2 regions of the Mannheimia glucosida genome follow, and region 2 is predicted to be linked to the other one. Evidence: riboswitches for the same ligand, from Rfam matches in the RefSeq annotation. Region 2 holds a riboswitch; the other holds the start of a gene.
The links. A riboswitch is a leader RNA that binds a small molecule or an ion and turns the genes downstream of it on or off. The one in region 2 is predicted to bind thiamine pyrophosphate.
Positions count from the first base shown of each region.

Region 1 (3,425 bases), 1.1 Mb from region 2:
TTGCCAAAGGAAATCTGCACCGTTTGCATCGCATTTTTGCCGGTTTTCGCCCCAATTAAGCCGGCAGCAAAAAACAATACGCCGCCTAATAAATGCCCTAACAATATCGCCAGTAAGCCTTGTTGCCAGCCGAGTGGGGCAATCCAAGTACCGACCACGATTGCACTGGCACTAATGCCGGCACCCGCCCAAATCAAACCACTGTTTAACGTGCTAAGTGTTCTATTCATCACAGCCTCCATTTGCAAAATTTACCAAGTTTTTGACCGCTTGTTGCCAATCTTTTGCTTGGGTAATGGCACTTACCACGGCAGCACTGCCAACACCGGCTTGCATCACCTGTTTGATATTATCTTGTTGGATACCGCCAATCGCTACGGTTGGAATCTTAAGCGGTGCAACCAGTTCGACATATTTAGCTAAATTGGTTAAGCCTTGTGGTTGAGACGGCATTGCTTTGGTTTGGGTAGGGAATACGTGACCAAAAGCAATATAAGAGGGTTTAACTGCCAACGCCCGCATTATTTCAAAGTAGCCGTGGGTTGAAACACCGAGCCTTAGCCCGGCTTGTTGAATTGCGTTTAAATCGGCAGTGGCTAAATCTTCTTGCCCTAAATGCACGCCGTAAGCCTGATACTTCACGGCTAACTGCCAGTAATCATTTACAAACAAACGCACATTGTGCTGTTTCGCCAGTTCCACCGAATGGGCAATTTCTTGCTCAATCTCTGCAAGCGGTCGATTTTTAATTCTAATTTGCAAGGTTTTCACCCCTACAAGAATTAAGCGTTCAAGCCATTTAACTCTATCGACAACAGGGTAAAGCCCAAGTTGATATTCCGTTGGAGCAAAAGGCTCTTTCGGCAATTTAAGAGAGGCAGAAATCAGCTCGGTTTGTGGGAAGAAAGCGATATCATCGGGGTAGCCGGTGTGGCAAAGTGAACTTAAAGCAGTTTGCCCTCTGCCTTGTTTTTCCGATAAGCCTTTTTGCAAATAAGCGGTGGCAACAGTGACGGCATCAGCTAAATCAAAGCCGGTTGCCAACATCGCTCCAACCGCTGAAGCATAGGTGCAACCTGTGCCGTGGGTATTCACACTTTGCAGTCGGGCGTGACTAAAGGCATAAATTTCATTTGCAGTCAGAAGATAATCTCTTACCGTTTCCCCTTGCCATTCAAAATGTCCACCTTTGGCTAACACGGCTTTGATTCCCTGTGCAAACAGTTTGTGGCTAGCGGTTTTCACATCATCAAAGGTCTGGATTGCTGTTTCGCTTAATAAAGCGAGTTCAGTGCCGTTTGGAGTGATTAAATCCACCAGCGGATACAATTTTTGTTGCACTATCGGCAATAAAATACTGTCGGATAACGCCTGCCCACTGCTTGCCACTGCCACAGGGTCGTAAACCACATAACAATAATGCGAGCTTTCTGCACGGATTTTTTGGATATATTCACACAAGATCTCTACTTGTGCTTGCGAGCAGAGTAAGCCGATTTTGATTGCGTTCGGGTAGCCTTGAACCAGCAAAGCTTCAAACTGTTGGCGGAAGGTGTGATCATCAACAGGCGTTACACACAGCACACCGTGCGGATGTTGAGCCGTTACAGAAGTAACTACCGAACAACCCACTAGGTTAAAATCGTGAAAGGTATGTAAATCGGTTTGCAGACCGGCACCGGCACAGGAATCTGAGCCGGCAACCGTCCAAATGACGTTAGGTTGGTATGGAGAGCTTGAATAATTAGACATCGCAAAATCCTCATAATATGCTTAGGGTTTTGCTTGCCAGAGATGTGGTAATGATCCCAAAATCTGAATTTGGGTAAAACTTGTTCCCTACGCAGGTACTAACCTACAGGTTCCACGGATCTCGCTGTTGCGATCTCAGCCTTACGGCACTCCGACAAGCGTTTTTAGTATAGCTTACAAGCGGTTATTTTTTATAAAAAAATGCAAAATATCCGTTGTGAAGTCTATTAGAGGGAAATTTGCATTCCCTCATCTTGGGGCAAGGTGGTAACTTGCCCCGTCGTTAAGTGAGTGGTTTTTTATATCTCCTCTAATTCCAAATCTTTGGTTTCGTGGACTTGCCACAATGCCCAGAAGCTCAATAATGAGGCAACCGATAAATAGCCGCCTACACCGAATAAGCCGAAATTTTCATTGATTTTGACCGCAATAATAGTGAACACGCTAGCTCCTAAAATACCGGCAGCGGTGTAGGCGAGTGATGCTCCTGTGTAACGTACTTCTGTTGGGAAGAGTTCGGGCAGAATTACCGCCATCGGGCCGAAGCTTAAGCCGATTAAGATCATTCCAATGGTGAGGAAAATAAAGATCGAAGTCGGTGTGCCGTTTTCGAGGAAAAACGGCATTGTTAAGCCGTAAACTACGGTTGCTCCTGTGGCAATTAACAGCAGTAAACGCCGCCCGATTTTGTCGGAATACAAGCCGGAGAAGAAAATCGCAATGCCGAAAATCACGGAGGTAATCAGCAAATATTGGGTGTAGAGATTTGCCGGTAAACCTAAGCCTGTAGCGTGTCCTGCTTGAGAAACTGCCACCGGGCTTTTGACGAAAATTGGGGTAAAGGCAACTAAAATGTAGAACAGCACATAACCTGCGGTGGCAATAAATACGCCGATCATAAATGGTTTGAAATGCTTGCTAAAGAGCGTTTTAAGCGGTGTGTGGCGGTTTTTGCCTTGCTGTTCTGCTTTGAGGAAAATCGGGCTCTCGCTGATTTTAATGCGGATATATAAGCCGATAAAAATCATCACAATAGAAGCTACAAATGGAATTCGCCACGCCCAATCCAAGAAGGCTTGTTCTCCGTAAATTAAATTTACCAAGTAGAACGCTCCGTTTGCCAACAGCAAGCCGATTGGGGCGCCCATTTGCGGAAAAATACCAAAAAATGCCCGCTTGTGTTTCGGGGCGTGTTCGGTGGCAACGAGAGCAGCTCCGCCCCATTCGCCGCCTAAGCCTAAACCTTGTCCGATTCTACAGAGGCAGAGTAACACGGTTGCCCAAATGCCAATGGCGGCATAATTAGGCAAAAGCCCGATTGCTACGGTAGATAAGCCCATTAATAAGAGCGAGGCAATCAGGGTTTGTTTGCGTCCGTATTTATCGCCGAAATGCCCGAATAAAATCGACCCCATCGGGCGGGTGAAAAAGGCAAGGGCAAGCACGGAAAGCGACATTAATTGGTTGGAAACCGGATCATCGCTATTAAAAAACTGCACGTTAAACACCAGCACTGCTGCCATCGTGTAGATGTAGTTATCAAAATATTCAATCGCCGTGCCGACCATTGAGGCAACCGCCACTTTAGTTGGGTTTGAGTGAGCTTTAGACATATTCAACCCTCGCATATTGCTCAACGGTTTCAGGCGTTAATGCTCCAAGTGTATCCAGCA
Region 1 covers NZ_CP176502.1:1,017,959-1,021,383, forward strand. The annotation lists gene cytX (putative hydroxymethylpyrimidine transporter CytX) at 1-230, opposite strand, end outside; gene thiE (thiamine phosphate synthase) at 223-1,752, opposite strand; TPP riboswitch at 1,820-1,916, opposite strand; gene ACJ7Z2_RS05065 (MFS transporter) at 2,052-3,365, opposite strand; gene thiM (hydroxyethylthiazole kinase) at 3,358-3,425, opposite strand, start outside.
Region 1: another riboswitch for thiamine pyrophosphate. It lies ahead of thiE (thiamine phosphate synthase); the one in region 2 lies ahead of thiB (thiamine ABC transporter substrate binding subunit).

Region 2 (3,425 bases):
AGTCATCTTCTTGAATTTTGTATAATGTTTGCTCAATCTTTTTCAGTAACTTACGCTCACGATCTCGATTACGTAGCTCTAAGCTAAATTCTTCTTCTTGGCTTGCGCGGTCATTTGGATCAGCAAAATTAGTCATATCTTCTTGAAGTTGGCTTTTTGTACGCTCCGCTTCTTCCATAATTTGGCTATGCCACGCTTTCAGAATTTTAGTGAAATGCTCACGTTGGGCTTCATTCATATATTCTTCATCTTTTTTCGGCTCATAAGGCTCAACGCCAGCTAATGCCAATAAACCAAGAGATGTGGTTTTAGCCACTTGAGTCATAGATCTACTCCTTGTTTGGAATTTTCATCGTTAAAATTATATCCGAATAAAACTAGCTTACTTTTAACTTACTTTTTTCGGGCTTTTTTGTAATGGCGGCTATAAATAACACGAAATGGAGTAACTAAGCAAATAAATTTGCAAAAATTTTGCATGCGAGTTGATTTATTTCGCAAAAAACAATAGCCAAATTAAGATTCGGCTATTTTTACAATGCTTTCTTTCTCCTTTATATCTACCAACTATTTGCCCAAGTAGCGAGCCATTTCTGAATAGTGTCGGAAGAAGGCGGATCAAAGCTTAATATTTTATAAGTAGGCATTTGGCTAAACGCAGGATCTGTCCCCTCAAGTAGCACAGGGTTCATCACATTATGGTATGAAATAATGTGCTGAGATTCAGGCTCGTGCAAAAATGCCAAAAATTGATTTGCTAGTACCTTTTGTTTGCTTGTTTTGAGAATAGCTGCATTTTCAACTTGGGTAAGATGCCCCTCCTCAAATGCTGCTGCCACATATTTATCGGTCTTATCATACCATTGATGATATAAAGGGGAAGTAGTATAACTTAGCACTACATCTGACTCCCCTTTTAAAAAGGCACCATAAGTTTCAGACCAGCCCTTTCCAACCGTTACCGTATGTTTAGCCAATGTTTTCCAAGCATTTTCTGCCTCATTACCATACACTTGATTCACCCATAATAGAAAACCTCGTCCAACACTACTGGTTCTCGGATCTTGATAAATCACTTTTAAATCTTGGCGTTCTACCAACTCTTTTAGGCTTTTAGGTGGATTAGCCAACTTTTCTTTATCATAAATAAAAGCATAAGATCCCATATCATACGGGAAGAAAATCTTATCTTTAATTTCCAATTTGGTTTTTGCCTCAAATTCGCTAAATAAACCTGATTTTTCAGCTTCCGGCTGTAAGAAATTATCAATACCGACCACGACATCGGCTTTTGTTTTTTTCCCTTCTAAACGTAAGCGGTTAAACATCGTCACACTATCGTCAAACGGCATAAATTTAAGATCACAGCCACACACCTTCTCAAAATTCTGTTCTAATTTAGCTGCCGGGCCATATTCCGATGCAAAAGAGCTATAGGTATAAACCGTTAAAGTTGGCTGATTAGCGAATGCGACTGTGCTTAATAAAGCAAATGAAGATAAAATGAATTTCATAAAGCGTCCTTCTAAATTAAATGAATAGAAGGATTTAAGAGTGGCAAATTTGCTATCTCAAATCCCTACGCTGATATTAATCAGATCAGGTTCTATGGGTATCTCTCAGCAACAAGCGGTTTGATTTGGTGAAAAATTTGCAAAGTTTCAATCAAAAACAACCGCTTGTAGCACCCCAATGAGAACGCTGTATTGTAGAAAGTTTACCTCTGAATTTCAACCATAAGCAAACGTTTGCTATTAAACCTGAAAATCATTATACTATCGCCCTAGTCCAAATAAGGAACTAGAAATGAATTGCACAACATCACATATCTCAAATTCCCAACAGCTACGCATCTTTGTTTGAGGCGTAGCTGTTTTTTTATTCATTTCTTAAGTTAATCACACAACGCCTCTCTAAAACATAGGCGTTTGTTGCATAAATTCACCATATCGAAAGGAACAGCATAAATGAGCCAACTGATTCGTACCCTAAAAGGTCATATCCGTGATGAAATCATCAAACAAGGCGGCTGGGTAAATGCACATGCACACGCAGACCGAGCCTTTACTATGACACCGGAAAAAATCACTGTTTACCAAAATGCGAATCTGCAACAAAAATGGGATTTAGTCGATGAAGTGAAACGTAATTCTACGGTGGAAGACTACTACCGCCGCTTTTCACAAGCGATTGAGTTAATGATTTCTCAAGGCGTGACTGCCTTCGGAACCTTTGTCGATATTGACCAAGTATGCGAAGACCGAGCCATCATTGCCGCACATAAAGCTCGTGAAGTCTATAAAAACGATATTATTCTGAAATTTGCCAACCAAACATTAAAAGGCGTGATTGAGCCAAATGCAAAAAAATGGTTTAATATTGGATCTGAAATGGTGGATATGATTGGTGGCTTGCCTTACCGTGACGAACTGGATTACGGCAAAGGCTTGGAAGCAATGGATATTTTAATGGATAAAGCCAAATCGCTCGGCAAAATGCTCCACGTCCACGTTGATCAATTTAACTCACCTAAAGAAAAAGAGACCGAACAACTGTGTGATAAATCGATTGAGCATGGTATGCAAGGGCGAGTGGTTGCCATTCACGGGATTTCCATTGGTTCGCACCCGAAAGAATATCGAAAAATGCTTTACCAAAAAATGCGTGATAGCCAAATGATGGTCATTGCCTGTCCGATGGCGTGGATTGATAGCGGACGTAAGGAAGATTTACAACCCTTCCATAACGCTTTAACCCCTGCTGATGAACTCATTCCTGAAGGCATTACCGTTGCTATCGGCACAGATAATATCTGTGATTATATGGTACCACTTTGCGAGGGCGATATGTGGCAAGAACTCAGCCTTTTATCAGCAGGCTGTCGTTTTACTAACCTAGAAGAAATGGCAAATATTGCCAGCATCAATGGTCGAAAAGTACTGGGTTTAGTCTAACCGAATAAATGAAAGGCGAACCCTTAGGTTCGCCTTTAATAACAGCATAACCGATTATTTAAACAAGTTACCCAAAATCCCTTTTGCCGCTTGAGCTAATAAGTCATTTGCATCAAAGTTTTTTAAGTCTTCAACATTACCATTCGGGGTTAGAGTATCCACGATTTTTGGCAAGAACTGGGCTAATAAATCGCTCGCATCAGCAGCATCAACACCCGCTTCCTGAGCGGCATTTTGAATGTTTTCTTGCCCGAACACATCACTGATTTGTTCGCCCGAAACAGGTGCATTATCTTCATCGCTGCTGATCCAAGTGCGTAACACATCATCTAATCCGCCTTGTTGGAATTTGGCAATCAGCCCTTCAATCCCACCTTGTGAGGCGAGTAAATTTTGAATTAATTGAGTTGCAGTTGATTGGTTATTGCCACTCAATACTGAAGAAGCCAATGAACCTAAAATATTTCCTAA
Region 2 covers NZ_CP176502.1:2,249,957-2,253,381, forward strand. The annotation lists gene dksA (RNA polymerase-binding protein DksA) at 1-325, opposite strand, end outside; gene thiB (thiamine ABC transporter substrate binding subunit) at 561-1,514, opposite strand; TPP riboswitch at 1,559-1,702, opposite strand; gene ACJ7Z2_RS10840 (amidohydrolase family protein) at 1,968-2,954, shown strand; gene ACJ7Z2_RS10845 (YidB family protein) at 3,009-3,425, opposite strand, start outside.